DNA from 2 places in the Calditerricola yamamurae genome. Region 1 is predicted to be linked to the other one. Evidence: riboswitches for the same ligand, from Rfam matches in the RefSeq annotation. Region 1 holds a riboswitch; the other holds the start of a gene.
The links. Region 1 has a riboswitch for thiamine pyrophosphate ahead of tenA (thiaminase II). Riboswitches for the same ligand answer to the same signal wherever they lie in the genome.
Positions count from the first base shown of each region.

Region 2: it holds a riboswitch for thiamine pyrophosphate, as region 1 does, so the genes downstream of both, thiC (phosphomethylpyrimidine synthase ThiC) here and tenA (thiaminase II) in region 1, are expected to answer to the same signal.

Region 1 covers NZ_BAAIFH010000006.1:956,082-964,924, reverse strand. The annotation lists gene ACYQ0Z_RS11060 (methyl-accepting chemotaxis protein) at 1-1,498, shown strand, start outside; gene ACYQ0Z_RS11055 (transcription repressor NadR) at 1,598-2,167, opposite strand; gene ACYQ0Z_RS11050 (2,3-butanediol dehydrogenase) at 3,128-4,177, opposite strand; gene ACYQ0Z_RS11045 (S-layer homology domain-containing protein) at 4,251-4,409, shown strand; TPP riboswitch at 4,577-4,685, shown strand; gene tenA (thiaminase II) at 4,769-5,437, shown strand; gene ACYQ0Z_RS11035 (ABC transporter ATP-binding protein) at 5,449-6,222, shown strand; gene ACYQ0Z_RS11030 (ABC transporter permease) at 6,219-7,001, shown strand; gene ACYQ0Z_RS11025 (ABC transporter substrate-binding protein) at 7,173-8,240, shown strand; gene thiD (bifunctional hydroxymethylpyrimidine kinase/phosphomethylpyrimidine kinase) at 8,293-8,843, shown strand, end outside.
Region 2 covers NZ_BAAIFH010000005.1:144,631-153,473, forward strand. The annotation lists gene ACYQ0Z_RS05860 (SPFH domain-containing protein) at 1-694, opposite strand, end outside; gene thiC (phosphomethylpyrimidine synthase ThiC) at 845-2,563, opposite strand; TPP riboswitch at 2,715-2,829, opposite strand; gene ACYQ0Z_RS05870 (RluA family pseudouridine synthase) at 2,915-3,898, opposite strand; partial or broken gene ACYQ0Z_RS05875 (thiamine pyrophosphate-dependent dehydrogenase E1 component subunit alpha) at 4,092-5,061, shown strand; gene ACYQ0Z_RS05880 (alpha-ketoacid dehydrogenase subunit beta) at 5,101-6,129, shown strand; gene ACYQ0Z_RS05885 (dihydrolipoamide acetyltransferase family protein) at 6,153-7,124, shown strand; tRNA gene ACYQ0Z_RS05890 (tRNA-Thr) at 7,301-7,376, shown strand; gene ACYQ0Z_RS05895 (MFS transporter) at 7,528-8,745, shown strand; gene ACYQ0Z_RS05900 (spore coat protein) at 8,834-8,843, opposite strand, start outside.

The DNA of each region.
Region 1 (8,843 bases):
CCGCGTGCTGGAGTACCTGCTCAATCCGGACCCGCAGATGCTAGAGGAGTACCGTGCGCAGCAGGAGGCGTTTGCCGCCCAGGCCTTGCAGGTGCAAAAGCGGCTGCAGCCGGAACAACAGGCGGCCTTCCAGCAGGTGTTGGCCCAGTACGCCGCGTTTCGGCAATTGGTTGAGGAGCGGCTGTTGCCTGCGGTGCAACGCGGCGATGCCACCGAAGCCGGCCGATTGGAAGAGGAGATGGCGACTGCCCGCCGCGCGCTGATCAACGAGATCGACCGGCTGGTAAAGGCCGAGAACGATCAGTTTGCCGCCGTTTCTGCCCGAACGCAAGCGAAGGCTACCTTCACCTCCACCATACAGACGGTCGTTTTGGTTGTGGCTTCGGCTGTGGGCCTGACCGTCGCGATTCTGTTCACACGGTACCTGGCGCGGCCGCTGGCCCAAATCACCGCGGTGGCCCAGCGCGTGGCCCAGGGCGATCTGCGCCTCGAAGCGCTTCCCGTTCGTTCGCACGACGAGCTGGGACGCTTGGCACAGGCCGTCAACGAGATGGTGAAACAGTTGCGCGGGATGATTCACAACGTACAGAACGTGGCCCGGCAGCTGGCCGATTCGGCCGACGCGCTGTCGTCGGGCGCTGCGCAGACGTCCCAGGCGGCGCGGGAGATTGCCCAGTCCGTGCAGGCTGTGGCCGGCGGGGCCGAGTCGCAGGTGCGGGCGACGGAGGAGAGCGCGCGGGCGATGGAAGAGATGGCCGCGGGCATCCAGCGCATTGCCGAGGCCATGGGCAAGGTGGCGCAAACGGCCGCGAACGGGGCCCAGATGGCGGAAGGGGGTAGCCGGTTGGTCCAGCAGGCAGTGGGACAGATGGAAACGATTGCCGAAGCTGTGACCCAGACGGCGCAAGATGTGCGTGCGCTAGCCAGCCGGTCCCAGGAGATTGAAACCATCAGCACCGTCATCACCGAGATTGCCGAGCAGACCAATCTCCTTGCCCTCAACGCCGCCATCGAGGCGGCACGCGCCGGCGAGCACGGCCGGGGGTTCAGCGTGGTTGCCGATGAGGTGCGCAAGCTGGCGGAGCAGGCCAAAGGCTCGGCGCAGGAGATCGTCTCCCTCATCCGTACCATCCAGGAGGAGACGCGGCGGGCGACAGACGCCATGGAGGCGACGACGAAGGAAGTAGTGGCCGGCAAGGAAGCGGTGAGCAAGGCAGGGGAGGCCTTTGCGCGCATCGTGTCCGCCATGCATACGGTGAATGGAGAGGTGGAAGAGGTGGCCGCCGTCTCCGAAGAGCTCTCGGCGGGTTCCGAGGAGGTGACCGCATCGGTGGAAGAGGTCGCGCGGCTGGCGCGGGAAGCGTCGGGGAGCGCCGAGCGGGCGGCCGCGTCCACGGAAGAGCAGCTGGCCTCGATGGAGGAAATGACCGCCTCGGCCGCGTCGCTCCACGAATTGGCCAAGACGCTCCGAGAAACGGTGGAAGTGTTCCGCGTTTGACGGCAGCGCACGGCGATCGCAGGCAACGAAAGACGCCTCCGGCGAGGACACGAGGGCGCTCAGCGCGCGGACAGGACGGGGAAGACGCACGGTCGGGCGTTACGGGCGGCCGACAGGGAGGGTATCACCGGGAAGGGGATCGACGAGAATGCCTGCCTCTCTGAGCGCTTGGCAGGCGCGGTCGAGGCGAGACACCTCGGGGGCTTGCAAGGTGTGCAGGTGCAAACCGCCGGTGAGGGAAGAGAGAAGGGGCGCCCGCTCCGCGCGCACCTTGCCGATAAAGCGCTGCACATCTTCACGTGACCGGATCATCAGTGTGCCGCGCAGCTCGCCATAGATCGGGTGTTCGACGATCACGTCGACGACGTTCACACCGTGGTCAACGAGGAGCAGCAGCTCCTGTTCCGTCTCTTCCGGGGTGTGGCGGCAGGCAACGACGCGGGTGATGAGGGGGGGATTTGGCGCCTCCAGCCACACGTAGCCCTGCGGCGTGGCGACAATCGGTTCCTGACGTGCTTTCAAGAGGGCGATGTCCTGCACGATCACCTGTCGGCTGACGCCCATTTTCCCGGCCAGTTCGGTTCCCGTCACGGGGCCGTTTGCCGCTTGTAAAAGCGCGACGATGGCACGGCGCCGTGCTTCGCCAGACAACTTCCGTTTGGGCGCCATTGAGCCCACCCTCCTTAGGTTCGGCGTATCCTCGTGGTTCTGGGTTCATTATAGCGAACGGCGCGAGGAGATCATGGCCTGGCGGCGCGGGGGCGTGTCATGCCGGCGGAGGTGCTTACGACTTTGGAATTCGGGCGATATTGCCGTAACGTAAAGGCATCACATCAATGGTGTATACGAAGCGAAAGACGAAGGGTGCCTTTGAGATGCGCTGCCAAAGAGTGAAATAGGACTGTTAGTCGATTGCAACAAAGGGTCCTCCATGCTATTTTTTTGCTGAATGGAAGAAGATTGGAGAAGGATTAAAGTGGGGTTGAACTTGTTTGTGTGGGTGTTGCGGGGGGTTGTCCCCGAATTTTAAACGTGATTAATGGCTCTACACTTCCTTCCCGGACAGCGAAAATGGTGTACTCGTTTTGTCCCGTTTGAACACTGTAGATCCAACCTTTTTCAGGACAGTATCCAAGATAGTAGTGTTCTTTTTCTTTGATTTGTTGTAAAAACGATTCCTGTGAGAAGGATCCCATAGCACAATCCCCCCTAAGCAAGAAAATTTTACTAGGTTGGGATACCTTTTTTTAATACGACAAAAAAGAGAAGATTCGACAACTTGAAAAAACAACTTCTATGATCAATTAGCTTTTTTAGACGCCGAAAAATGTCGTCTTCGTCTTTTTCTCGTCGTTTTCAAGGGGTTGTGGGTCAATTCAAATGAGAAAAGGGTCAAAGCCGCATCGAGTGAGGGTACCTGTCCTTTTCCCTTACGAGGATGGAAGGGGACAGGTGCCCTTTCGATTTGCAACGACCGGTTTTCCTGTTAGATCGCCAGACGATCTTCTTTACCGACTCAGATGTCAAGGCGGACTTTTGAAATTAAAAAAATGCTCACGCAGTGCTTGCTGCGTGAGAAATTGCAGGCAGATCTTCCGGTTCTCATCTCATCGAGCCCATTGGAACGCATTAGGGTTTGACCAAGATCTTCACTTGGTCTTTTTCGTTCATCAGCGTTTCAAATCCTTCTGTTACGATCTCCTCCAGCTTAATTCGCTTCGTAACGAGTTTTTCGGCTGGGAAGTATCCGCGTTTCATCAATTCCATGACCGCCGGGAAAATGTCACGGTACGCAATAATGCCTTTTACATTCCGTTCTTTCAGGACGATGTTGTTCGGCTGAATGCCGGCTTCTTTTTCCCAGATGCTGACGATGACCGTTTCCCCTTCAAAGGATGTACTATCGATCGCTTGTTGCAATACTGTCGGAACGCCGGTTACTTCAAAGGCCACATCGACGCCACCACCGGTCAGTTCGTGAAGCTTTTGCACCGGATCTTCTTCTCTCGGATTGATGACAGCCGTCGCACCCAACTCTTTCGCTTTTTGCAGCCGTTCCTTGGAGACTTCCACGGCATAAATTTCAGCAACACCGGCCGCTTTTAACGCCTCGATCACCAGAAGCCCGATCGGACCGGTTCCAAAGACGGCGGCTTTGTCGCCGGGTTTGAGCTTGCTCATTCGAACGGCATGCAAGGCGACGGCCGCCGGTTCCACCAGGGCGCCTTGCTCGAAGGAAAGGCCTTCGGGCATTTTGTGAACCATGTACTCGTCCACCACGGTATACTCCGAAAATCCGCCGCCGCCTCCGGAGAGGCCGTGGAACCCGAGCTGCTCGCAAAGGTTGTATTTTCCTTTCAAACAAGCTGGACATTTTCCGCAGCGAAGAATCGGTTCAACGACAACCGGATCTCCCTCCTTGACCTTCGTAACGCCTTCTCCGACCTCGACGACTCGGCCGCAAAATTCGTGACCCAGGATGACCGGCGCTTTGTCACCGCTCAGGGGATGCGGGTCTTTCACCGGAATGAAGATGGGGCCGGCTGCGTATTCGTGCAAATCCGTTCCGCAGATCCCTGCCCATTCCACTTTGATTTTGACTTTTCCTTTTTCTACTTTCGGTTCCTCAACCTCTTCGACGCGAATGTCTCTGGCGTTATACCACCGTGCAGCTTTCATGCCGATTCTCCCCTTTCGTAATTAATCTTTACATTTTTACTGTAACTGAAAATGAGATTTCTGAAAGTGATGTTTGTCACATCATTCCCTCGCTAGCGAAGACGTTGTCCAAATAGAAAAACAGCCGTTCGCATGCACCATCCCGGCGTGGACGGTACCCGCTGTCCGGACCGCGGCGGCATACGGACTGGTTGCGGGGTATCCGGACGGTACGTTTGCCCCAAAAAGCTGACCACCCGCGCAGAAGCGATGGCCCTGCTGTATCGCGCGTTGATGGCTGACGTTCCGACAGAATAAAGACGGGAACGACGGTGACCACTCGTTGACGGTGGAAAACGGCCCTTGCTACAATGAAAGCAAATCCTCGCTGATAACTGGACACGTCCATACCATACGGTGACCATCCACTAGGGGTGCTCCGTTCGGGGCTGAGAGAAGGCGCTTGCGCCTTCAACCCTTGGAACCTGACCTGGGTAATGCCAGCGAAGGGAAGTGGGTGGGTCGGCTCACGAATGCCCAACGCATGCTTCGTGCCGCAGACCGCCCGCTTGTCGGGCGGTTTTTTATTAGGCGTCAAAGGGAGGGGGAAGAATGGCGACCAGCGCGTGGCTGTGGCAGGAAGCACAGCCGATCTTCGCGCGCATCATGGCCCACCCCTTTGTGCGGGGGTTGGGCGACGGCACGCTGCCGCAGGAGAAATTTCGCTTTTACCTCTGCCAGGACTACGTCTACCTCATCGACTACTGCCGCGTCTTCGCCTTGGCGGCGGCCAAGGCCGACGACCTGGACACGATGAAGCTGTTCGGTTCCCTGCTGTCCGAGACCCTGCATACGGAGATGGACATCCATCGCCGCTACGCGGCCCGGTTCGGCATGGCACCGGAGGAGCTGGAGCGGACGGAACCGGCGCCGGTGACGGCCAGCTACACGTCGTTTTTGCTCAAAACGGCTTACGCCGGGACCATCGCCGACATCCTGGCCGCCGTGCTGTCGTGTCAGTGGTCGTACCATGAGATCGCCCTGCGGCTAAAGGCGGCCGGAAGCAGCCCGGCTGACTCGCCCTACAACGCGTGGATTGACGCGTACGCCGCGGACGAGTTTGGCCGGCTTGGCCGGTGGCTGTGTGACAAGCTGGATGCGCTCACGGCCCACGCGTCCGAGGCGGAGCGGGGCCGCCTGCGGGAGCTCTTTGTCACCGGCTTCCGCTTTGAGTACCTGTTCTGGGAGATGGCGTGGCAAGAGGCTCGCTGGCCCCTGTGAGGAGGCGCGCGATGCTGGTCTTTGACGACGTGTGGTATGCCCACCGCGACGGCGACCGGATTGTCCCCGTCCTCGAGGGCGTCTCGTTCCACGTGGGGAAAGGGGAATTCGTCAGCCTTGTGGGCCCGAGCGGGGCGGGGAAGAGCACGATCTTCCAGCTGATCGCCGGGCTGCGCGAGCCCGATCGGGGACGCATCGCCGTAGACGGCCGTGCCGACGGGCGGCTCGGGCGGGTGGGGTATATGCCCCAGCAGGACTCGCTCCTGCCGTGGCGTACGGTGCTCGACAACGCGGTCCTCCCCCAGGAGATCCGCGGCGTGCCGCGGAAGGCGGCGCGGGAGCGGGCGCGGCGGCTGCTCGCGGAGTTCGGCCTCACCGGGTTTGAGCGGTCCTATCCGCACCAGTTGTCCGGCGGGATGCGCCAGCGCGTGGCTTTCCTGCGCACGGTGATGACCGATGCCGAGCTGCTCTTGTTGGACGAGCCCTTCGGCGCCCTCGATGCGTTCACCCGCGCCGCGATGCAGGAGTGGCTCCTGGATGCGCACGGCCGCCTGGGGAAGACGGTGCTCCTCGTCACCCATGACATCGAGGAAGCCGTCCTCTTGTCCGACCGCATCTACGTGCTGCCCGGACGGCCGGCGCGCCGTCTGCACGAGGTGGCCGTGCCCTTGGAGCGCCCGCGGCGGTATGGGCTGGTGACCACCCCGGCCTTCCAGCGCATCCGCCGTGACGTGCTGGCCCTCCTCGCAGGGCAGCAGGGCGCGGCGGGAGGCGAGGGACGGTGAGGCGGGTGTGGACGGATCGGGCGTGGGCCGTTGGGGGTGCCCTCCTGCTCGTGTTGCTGTGGGAGGCCCTCGTGCGGGCCCTCGCCGTGCCCCACTTTATCCTTCCCGCGCCGAGCGGCATCGCGCGGGCCCTGGTGGAGCGGTGGGAGGCGCTCTTCCTTATTCATCTGCCAGCCACGCTGGCGGAAGTGGCCCTGGGCCTCTTGCTGTCCGTCGCCGGCGGCGTGCTCCTGGCCGTGGCGATGGTCGCTTCCCGCTGGGTGGAGCGGCTTGTGTACCCGCTGGTCGTCGTTTCGCAGACGATCCCCATCATCGCGCTGTCGCCCGTCTTTATCCTGTGGTTCGGGTACTCCGTCTGGACGAAGGTGGCCGTCACCGTCCTCGTCACGTTCTTTCCCATCGTCGTCAACACGTACGACGGCCTTACGCGCACGCCGGCGGCACTGGTCGACCTGCTGCGGACGATGGGGGCCACACGCCGGCAGATCTTTTGGAAAGCGCAGGTGCCCGCCGCCCTACCGGCGTTTTTCTCCGGCCTGAAGGTGGCCGTGGTGTTCAGCGTCATCGGGGCCACGGTTGGCGAGTGGCTGGGCGCGGAGGCGGGACTCGGCTATTTCGCCCGGCGCGCGTCCCACAACCTGCGCGCGGAGGAGTTATTTGCCGCCGTCGTCGTGCTGTCTCTGCTCGGCATCGCCCTCTTCGCCCTGACCGCCTTTGTCGAGCGGCGCCTGCTCGATTGGCACCGCGCCGCCACCGGCAACACGGATGGGCGGCCGTAGCGGACCACGGGAACCGGGGACGGTCGGGACGTGTGGCGGGCCCCGCGCGGGGGAAGCGGCACCGCGCGCGAAACGAGCCGGCCGGGGAGGGGGCGGCGTGGTGCCGGGGAGACGGTTTCCCGGTCGGGGTAGAGAAAGGATCGAAGCGGAAGGATAAAGGAGGAAGCCGCGATGCGTCGCATAGGCAAACGCCTCAAGGGGTGGATCGGCAAGCGGGCGGTTCTGCTCGGCTTGGCGGGGCTTGTGGCCCTGCTGGGCGGCTGTCAGACGGCCACGCAGGCCCCGGGAGACGAGGCCCGGAACGCCGGTGCGGGGAGCGGGAGCGAAGCCGGGGACCTGGAACCCGTCACCGTGATGCTCGACTGGTACCCCAACGCCGTGCACGCGTTCCTCTACACGGCACTGGAGAAGGGCTATTTCGCCGAGGAGGGGCTTCAGGTCGCGTTCAACATGCCGGCGGAGACGAACGACCCGCTGCGCCTGGTGGCCAGCGGCGAGGTGATGCTGGCCCTCAGCTACCAGCCGCAGGTGGTGATGGCCCGGGCGGAAGGGATCCCCGTTCAGTCGGTGGCGGCGGTGGTGCGCCATCCGCTCAACCACCTGATGGTGCCGGCTGACTCGCCGATCCGCTCGCCGAAGGACCTGATCGGCAAGAAGGTGGGGTACTCCGGGAGTCCCGTGGATGAGGCGTTTGTCAAAACGATGGTGGAACGGGACGGGGCGGCGTACGACGGGGTGAAGATGGTCGACGTCGGCTGGGACCTTGTGCCGGCCCTCAGCACAAGGAAAGTGGATGCCCTGATGGGCGGCTTTATCAACCACGAGAAACTGCTGATGGAAAAAGAGGGCTTCCCCATTCGCACGATCGACCCCACGCGGTACGGCGTGCCGGACTACTACGAGCTGGTCCTCATCGCCAGCGAACAGACGGTGAAGGAGAAGGCCGAGACGATCCGCAAGTTCTGGCGCGCCGCGCAAAAGGGCCAGCAGTACGTGGTGGAACATCCCGACGAGGGGCTGAACATCCTGCTTGCCCACCAGCAGTCGGAATTCCCCCTCGACCCCGACGCGGAGAAACAGAGCCTGCAGATGCTCTTGCCCCTAATGGACGCCAGGGACAAGCCCTTCGGCTGGCAGGATGAGGCGTCCTGGGACGCAGTGGTCACGTGGATGAAGGACACCGGGTTGATCCAGCAGGCCGTTGCGGGCAACAGATGCTTCGTCAACGTGGCGGAGTGACATCGGAGCGATTTGATGCGTCATGGAAGGAAAAAGACGGGAGGCGATTGCCATGATTCCGCGCGCATTGACCGTCGCCGGATCCGACAGCGGCGGCGGGGCCGGCATTCAGGCCGACCTCAAGACGTTTCAGGAGCAGGGCGTCTTCGGCATGACGGCCCTTACCGCCGTAACGGCGCAAAACACCTTGGGCGTCTCCGGGGTGTGGCCCTTGCCACCGGAGGCGGTTGTCAAGCAGATCGAGGCCGTGGCCACTGACATCGGCGTCGATGCGGCCAAGACGGGCATGCTGTTCGACAGCGCCATCATCGAGGCCGTGGCCGAGGCCGTGCGGCGGTTCGCCATCGACAAGCTGGTCGTCGACCCGGTCATGGTGGCCAAGGGCGGCGCGCCCCTTCTCAAAGAGGATGCCATTGAGACGCTGCGCCGTCGCCTGCTGCCCCATGCCCTTCTCGTCACGCCCAACATCCCCGAGGCGGAAGTGCTGACCGGGATGACCATCCGCACCCGCGCCGACATGGAGAAGGCGGCACGAGCCATCGTGGCCATGGGGGCTAAGGCGGTTGTCGTCAAGGGCGGGCACAGCGACGGGGAGACGGCCGA
Region 2 (8,843 bases), on a different contig from region 1:
TGCCCACGGCGCCCTCGACGATCTTTTCCCGCGCGGCGACGATGGCTTTTGCCTGCTGCCGCTGCAGCATGGCACCGGCGATCTCGGCGGCGTAAGCAAGGTGGGTCAACCGCGCCTCCAGCACCTCTACGCCGGCCACGGCCAACCGCTGTTGCAGATCGGCCTTCAGCTCGGCGGCCACCTCCTCGGTGTGGCTGCGCAGCGAAATCCCTTCCTGGTCGAACAGGTCGTAGGGATACCGGCTGGCGATGTTGCGGATGGCGGCCTCGCTCTGGATTTCGACGAACCGTTCGTATTCGTCCACGTCAAACAAGGCTTTGGCCGAGTCGACCACGCGGAAGGCGATGACGGCGGCGATCTCGATGGGGTTGCCCTCCACGTCGTTGACCTTCAGCTTGGCGCTCGTAAAGTTGCGAATGCGCAGTGAGACGCGCTTGCGGCTGGTGAGCGGGTAGGTGAGGTGGAGCCCGTTTTCGCGGAGGGTCCCGAGGTAGCGACCGAAGAACACGACGGCTTTGGCCTCGTTGGGCTGCACCATGACGATGCCGCTGGCCAGCAGCAGGCCGAGCACCAGCAGCGCGATGCCTGCCACATTCCCCGCGCTGAAGAGGAGCCAGGCGCCGAGGCCGAGCAGCGCGAGGATGACGGCGATTCCCACAAAACCGTTGATGGCGGATAAGGGTTTTTCCCGCATCCCATTGCCTCCTCTCAACTGGTGTCAAACGATTTCAACAACATGATATCATTGTGATAGCAAGCGTGGCAAGAAGAAAACCGATGGGAACCCCCATCGGTTCAGGAGACAGCAAAACCCGGAAAAGAGTTTCTTGTTGCGGCGCGCGGGTTAGGTGCGCGGGTAAATCGCCCCGCCCCGGGCACGAAATTCCGCTGCCTTTTCCTTCAGACCCTCGGCGATCGCCGCCTGTTCGTCGAGGCCCTTTTCCCGGGCGTAGGCGCGCAGGTCATGGGTGATGCGCATGCTGCAGAATTTCGGTCCGCACATCGAGCAGAAGTGGGCCGTTTTTGCCCCTTCGGCGGGCAGCGTCTCGTCGTGGAATTCCTGGGCCCGGATGGGGTCGAGGGAGAGGTTGAACTGGTCGCGCCAGCGGAACTCGAAGCGCGCCTTCGACAGGGCGTCGTCGCGCTGCTGGGCCCGCGGGTGGCCCTTGGCCACGTCGGCGGCGTGGGCGGCGATCTTATAGGCGATGACGCCTTCCTTCACGTCCTCCTTGTTCGGCAGGCCGAGGTGCTCCTTCGGTGTGACATAGCACAGCATGGCCGTGCCGTACCAGCCGATCATTGCCGCGCCGATGGCGGAGGTGATGTGGTCGTAGCCGGGGGCGATGTCGGTGACGATGGGTCCCAGGGTGTAGAAGGGGGCCTCGTGGCAAATCTTCATCTGCAAGTCGACGTTCTCCTTGATCTTGTGCATCGGCACGTGGCCCGGTCCTTCGATCATCACCTGTACGTCGTGTTCCCAGGCGATCTTCGTCAGCTCGCCGAGGGTCTTGAGCTCGGCGAACTGAGCCTCGTCGTTGGCGTCGGCGATGGAGCCGGGGCGCAGGCCGTCCCCAAGGGAGATGGCCACATCGTATGCGCGGCAGATTTCGCAAATTTCCTCAAAGTGCGTGTACAGGAAGTTTTCCTCGTGATGGGCCAGGCACCAGGCGGCGATGATCGATCCGCCGCGGGAGACGATGCCCGTGACGCGATGGGCCGTGAGCGGGATGTAGGCCAGGCGCACGCCGGCGTGAATGGTAAAGTAGTCGACGCCCTGCTCGGCTTGTTCGATGAGCGTGTCGCGGTAGATTTCCCACGTCAGCTCCTCCGGCTTGCCCCCCACCTTCTCCAGGGCCTCGTAGATGGGCACGGTGCCGATGGGGACGGGGGAATTGCGCAGGATCCATTCCCGCGTTTCATAGATGTGCTTGCCCGTCGACAGGTCCATCACCGTGTCGGCGCCCCACAGGATGGCCCAGGTCATCTTTTCGACCTCTTCTTCAATGGACGAGGCGACGGCGGAGTTGCCGATGTTGGCGTTGATCTTGACGTGGAAGTTCCGCCCGATGATCATCGGTTCCGTTTCCGGGTGGTTGATGTTCGCCGGAATGATCGCCCGGCCGCGGGCCACTTCCTGGCGCACGAATTCCGGATCCATCCCCTCGCGCAGGGCGACGAACTCCATTTCCGGCGTGACGATGCCGCGCTTGGCGTAGGCCATCTGCGTTACCGCGCATCCGGCCTTGGCGCGGAAGACGCGTCGCCCCTTGTGGCCAACGATCTCCTCCACGTCGCCGCGCTCGAGGATCCACGGCCGGCGCAGCTTGGGTAGGCCCTTTTCCAGGTCGACGGTGTAATGGGGGTCGGTGTAGGGGCCGCTCGTGTCGTAGACGCGCAGGGGCGGGTTTGTCTCCTCACCGCGAAGCCCTTTTGTGGGGCTGAGCGTGATTTCGCGCATCGGCACGCGGATGTCGGGGCGCGAGCCTTGCACGTACACCTTCCGGCTGTTGGGGAAGTAGTTCGTGTAGGAGCCGATGGAGAGGTTCAGCTTGCGAGCGGACATGGCGCCTCCTCCTCTGCCGCGGAGTGTTGACAGCGCCGCACGTCCACACGGTGGCAGGGGAGGGATCCGGGGCGGAAAGCGACGAAGAATTGCGGCGAATGTGAAAGGGGTGAAAAAAGGCCGCCAGGGAAGGCGGCCGTGCGTGGCGAATGGTGCGTCGGTGCACGTTCCCTGCGCAGGCATTACCCTGGTCAGGTTCAGACGGTCGGTGACGGATTCCTGGTCACCCTCTCAGCCCGGCTCCCCGAGCTCCCGTGTGCGGTATGCGGTTGGCTGTCATCTCTATCGTAGCGCAGCGGGGGACAACAGGCAACAAATTTGTTCCATGGGCCCCGAGCGACCCATGCCGAATCAGGGAAAAGTGCCGCATTCGGGAACCCGGGCGGGTGCGTCAACGCCGAGGACGTCATCGGGCACCGCAAGGCCAAGGGTCTTGACCAGGTGCCGCAGGTCTTCCGGTAGGGGCGACGAAAAGGCCATCGCCGCGCCGGTCAGCGGATGGGTGAAGGCCAGCCGGGCGGCGTGGAGGGCCTGCCGGGCGATATGCTCGGTGGCGGCGCCGTACAGTCGGTCCCCGAACAGCGGATGGCCGAGGTGGGCGAAGTGGACGCGGATCTGGTGCGTTCGGCCCGTCTCCAATTCCGCCTCGACAAACGACGCGTCGTCCGTTTGCGTAAGCACGCGGTAGCGCGTGACGGCCGGTTCCCCGCGTTCATCGACGCGCCGGCGCAGCGGATGGCCCGGATCCCGGGCGATGGGGGCGTCGATGACGCCCGTGCCTTCGGCCAGGCGGCCGTGCACCACGGCCAGGTAGACGCGGCGGATGCGTTTTTCGCGCAGGGCGCGGTCGAGAAGCTGGTGGGCGTAGGCGTGCTTGGCCACCAGCAGCAGGCCCGAAGTGTCGCGGTCGAGGCGGTGCACCGGACGCACGCGGGCCTCCACGCCCTGCTGCTGCCAGTGGTAGGCGATGCCGTGGGCGAGGGTGCCCCGCTCATGACGGCGCACCGGATGCACGTTGATCCCCGCCGGTTTGTCGACGACGAGCAGATCGTCATCCTCGTAGACGAGGCCAAAGGGCACCGGTTCCGGCACAAGGTCCGGCTCCTCCCACGGGCGGATGGCCACGGCCAATCGGTCGCCGGCCCGTACCGGGCGGTCGAGCCACGGCATGCGTCCGTTGAGCCGGATGCCGCGCATCCGGGTTAACCGGTTGATCATCCGATTCGACAGCAGCAGCGGCCCCTTGAGCACCTCGCGTACCGTGCGGCCCTCCCAGTCGACCGGCACGGTGAACGTGATCCACTTATTGTGCCGCTTGACGGGAGTGTTGTCCATGTGTGCAGCCTCCTTGGCGCTTCTCCCCCTCTATGATAACCGACACCCCTGTTGCGAACAGGGATGGAGATCATAAAACTAGCCAAGTCGGTATACATATGAAAGCGATGGATGTAAGCGCTCTTGCCGCGGGTGCGAGCCTGCATTAAAAAACCTTTCTGTTCAGAGAATTCCGGGTATATGGGGGAAGCATATGGAAATCGGGCCGGAGAAACTGCGCTGGATGTATGAACGCATGCGGTTGATCCGCGAATTTGAGTTGGCCGTCCGGGATTACTTCAGCAAAGGGCGGATTCCCGGATTCGTGCACCTGTATGCCGGTGAGGAAGCGGTTGCGGTGGGTACGTGCGCCCATCTCACCGATGGCGATTTTCTTAACCAGTACCCATAGAGGGCATGGCCACTGCATTGCAAAGGGTTGTGATGTAAAGGGGATGATGGCCGAGATTTTCGGCAAGGCCACAGGGCTTTGCAAGGGCAAAGGGGGCTCCATGCACATTGCCGATGTGCACAGAGGGATGCTCGGCGCAAACGGGATTGTCGGCGGCGGATTCCCGCTGGCGGTAGGGGCCGGCTTAACGGCAAAAACCTTGCGAACGGGGGCGGTAGCCGTCTGCTTCTTTGGCGATGGGGCCGCCAACCAGGGAACCTTCCATGAAAGCCTGAATCTGGCCGCGATTTGGAAATTACCGGTGGTCTTTGTATGTGAGAACAATCTGTATGCCGAGTCCACACCGGTCTGGTATGCTTGCGCGGCCCAGAACATTGCCGATCGGGCCGCCGGGTATAACATCCCCGGTGTTGTGGTAGACGGACAGGATGTGTTCGCGGTGTACGAGGCGATGGGAGAGGCAGTACGACGGGCACGGGAGGGCAAGGGGCCGTCCCTCATCGAGTGCAAAACCTACCGCATGTTCGGACATTTCGAGGGTGACACCCAGAAGTACAAGAAAGCGGAGGACCAGGAGACGATTATGGGGCCCCGCGATCCGATTCAACTCTTCCGCCGCTATGTGCTGGAACGGGGACTGCTGGAGGAAACCAGCCTGCGGGAGATCGACCGGCGGGTTCAGGATCTCATCGCCGAGGCGATACGGTTTGCTGAGGAAAGCCCGTTGCCCGTTGCCGAAGATCTGCTTGCCGATGTGTACGCCACGGCCTAGTGTGGCGCAGATCATCGAAAGGGCCAGGAGGTTCGTTATATGCGCACGGATGTGCAAACGCGAACCATTACCCTGCAACAGGCAATCAATGAGGCGTTGCGAGAGGAAATGCGGCGGGATCCAACGGTTGTGCTGATGGGCGAAGATGTGGCCGGCGGTGCGGGGGTTGACCATCTGGCGGGTGACGAAGCCTGGGGTGGCGTTTTGGGGGTAACGAGGGGGCTCGTTCAGGAGTTTGGCCGGGAGCGTGTACTGGATACACCGATTTCCGAGGCGGGGTTTATCGGTGCGGCTGTCGGTGCCGCCGCGACGGGGCTTCGGCCTGTGGTGGAGTTGATGTTCGTCGGATTCGTCGGGGTCTGCTACGACATCCCGCTGAACCAAGCAGCCAAGTTGCGGTACATGTTTGGCGGTAAGGCGAAGGTTCCGCTCGTGGTGCGTACCTTGATCGGGGCGGGGTACCGGGCGGCTGCCCAGCACAGCCAGATTCTTTATCCCGTATTCGTGCATGTTCCGGGCCTGAAAGTGGTGGTCCCCTCCACGCCGTACGACGCGAAGGGGTTGCTGTGTTCGGCGATTCGAGATGACGACCCCGTCATCTTTTGTGAACATATCGCCCTGTTAAATCAGAAAGGGCGGGTTCCGGAGGGGACCTACACGATTCCCTTGGGGAAAGCCGACATCAAGCGACCGGGGAAAGACGCGACGGTGGTGGCAATCGGCAAGATGGTCCATGTGGCCCTCGAAGCGGCCGAGATCCTTGCGGCGCAAGGGAAAGAGGTTGAGGTGATCGATCCGCGTACCTTGCAGCCGCTGGACGAAGAAACCATTCTCACCTCGGTGGAAAAGACCGGCCGATTGATTGTGGTGGATGAAGCCAACCCGCGTTGCTCGATGGCATCGGAGATCGCCTCGGTCGTCGCCACCAAGGGATTTGATTTTCTCGATGCCCCGATCCGTACGGTCACGCCTCCACACGCACCCGTGCCCTTCAGCCCGGTGCTGGAAGACGCGTATCTTCCGAACGCGGCCAAGGTGGTAGAGGCGGTCCGTGAAACCTTCCAGTAGCCCGATCCAAGCGGTCCGTTCCGGTGCCGGCGGTGGCAGAAGAGAAGCAACTGGAAGGGACCCGGTTGACGCCGGCTGCCCGCCGATTGGCCCGAGAACGGGGGGTGGACCTCGCGGAAATTGCGGTCGCGTTTCCGGGTCGGCGGGTCGGACGGGACGAACTTTTGGCCTGGATGGAATCGCGCAGGGGGAATTCGGCCACGGCTGCCGCAATGTCCGCAGAGACGGTGAAAGTAATCCACCCGGCGACTCGGGCAGGGGCCGTGCAGAGCCAGGCGGAAAAGCCTTCTGGGTCGGAATCTCCCATCCGAAAACCTGTAACCTCCATGCGGGCAACGATCGCCCGGCGGATGCTCGAGAGTCTGCGAGAGTCGGCGCAAGTCACCTTAACCACCCAGGTGAATGTTGATGCGCTGGTGCGCTTCCGCGCGGAGGTCGCCCCGGTGTTTGAAGCCGAATACGGGGTTCGGCTTACCTATACGGACTTTCTGGTCAAGGCCGTAGCGAAAGCGGTGCAGGCCGTACCGCAGGTGAATGCCCGCTGGGAAGGTGATGCAATCACGTTCTTTCCCTGGGTACATGTGGGGGTTGCCGTTGCCCTGGAAGAGGGGTTGGTGGTGCCGGTTGTGCGGCATGCAGAATCGGCGAGCCTGGTGGAAATCAGTCGCCGGTTGCGGGATCTGCGCGAACGTGCGCGAACCGGCAAGTTGGACCCGGATGACGTAACGGGGAGCACGATCAGCATCTCGAATCTTGGAATGGAGGGGATTGATGCCTTTACGCCGATCCTGAATCCTCTAGAGGTGGCGATCGTGGGGGTTGGCCGGATTCGCCAAGTTCCACAACAGGTGGCGGGTGAGTGGCGCCCCGTGCATGAAATGACGCTGAGTCTTACCATTGACCATCGGGTGGTGGATGGAGCCCCAGGGGCGAAGTTTCTGGGGCGAATCGCCGAACTGTTGGCTCGGCCTGTGCTTCTGGTCGGAAACACGTGAGATCGCCCCGGGAACGGGGCTTTTTTTCTTTCCCGGCGATGCAGGCCGGAAACGAAAAGGGAGCCGGCAGCCATGGGGCGAGGAGGCACCTGTTGCGGATGGAGCGGAAAAAAATTCCACTTGACATTTCCGTTGGTCTCGTGTAAATTGATAAGCGTGATCGGCGACGCAAATGTGCTGGCGTAGCTCAGTTGGTAGAGCGGCGCACTCGTAATGCGTAGGTCGTGGGTTCAAGTCCCTCCGCCAGCACCACTACATAGCCAAAAGCCCGCACCGGAATGTCCGGTGGCGGGTTTCTTTATTCTTTCTTGTCTTGCGCGTTTGCCGTGTCAAAGAGGATCGCTCCGATCGTACCGTCGCAGGCGAGCGGCGAATGGGTCGGCAAGCGGGGGAGGGGAATGGCGTGTCATTGGCAAAGACGCAGGAGCTCGGGCGTGCCGCCATGCCGTGGCGGGGGACGTACCTGCGGCTCAACGCGCTGTTTCTGGGGTTCTTTTTTGCGTTTGGAGCCTTCTATCCACTCCTGTCGCGCTTTCTGGAGGCCAAGGGGTTTTCGGGAACGGAAATTGGCGTGCTGACGGCCGTCGGACCGATTGTGGCGATCGTAACCCAACCGGTTTGGGGACTGCTCTGTGATGCCACGCAACGGCCGCTGCGTGTGTTGACGGTTGCCGCAGTGATGTCGGGAACGATCGCCCTTGGCTTTCTCGTGGCCGACGGTTTTGCCGTCATGCTCGTACTGCTTGTCGGGCTGCACCTGTTTCAGAGCGCCATCGTGCCCATTTCCGACAGCCTGGCCTTACGGTTTGCGCGCGAAAGTGGCGTTTCCTACGGGAACATCCGGTTGTGGGGCGCGGTTGGGTTCGCCACGGCGGCGTTTGTAGCCGGCAGGGCGGCCGACGCCTTCGGGCTTGGGGTGCTGTTTCCCTTGTATGCCGCGGCGCTGTTCGCCTCCCTGTGGGTTGTCCGTCGCCTGCCCGACCAGGGGGAGGAAACGGGCCACGTGCGGCTGTGGCGGGGTCTGCGCGACCTGCTCAGCCTCCCGTCCTACGCGCTGTTCGTGCTGAGCGCCTTCCTGGTGTTTGGGCCGATTAACGGGAACAATGTCTACTTTGGCTTGCTGTACCAGGCCCTCGGGGGATCGGTGGCGGGCATCGGGGTGGCGTTTCTCCTCTTTGCCGGAAGCGAAGTGATTTTCATGCGCACCGCCGGTTGGTTTGTGCGCCGCTGGGGGCTGGCGGGCACGCTCCTTTTGGCCAGTGCGGTGTCGGCGGGGCGGTGGCTGTGGTATGCCACGGCACCACCGCTGGCCGCGGTGTTGGGGCTCTTTTTGCTGCAAGGCTTTTCCGTCGGCTTGTACTTGGCCGCCGCGCCGCCGTTGGTTCGCGAACTGGCGCCCCGCCACCTGCAGGCAACGGCCCTGGGCATTTTCGCGGCGTTTGGACACGGGCTTGGCACGGTGGCGTGCAACGTGCTCGGTGGCCTGGTGATGGATCGTTACAGCATCTACGGCACGTATGTGCTGTTCGGCGGATTGACCCTGCTGGGCATCCTCCCCATCCTGTGGATCGCGCGGCGCAGCGGGGCCGTACGGCGTCCGGTGGACGGGATGGAGGCATGAGCGGGATGTGGGGGAGAACGGGAATCACGCCAAAAACGCCCTTGTTCCGCTTTCGGCAAGCGGTCAAGGGCGTTTCCCGTTTCACGGATCACATCCAT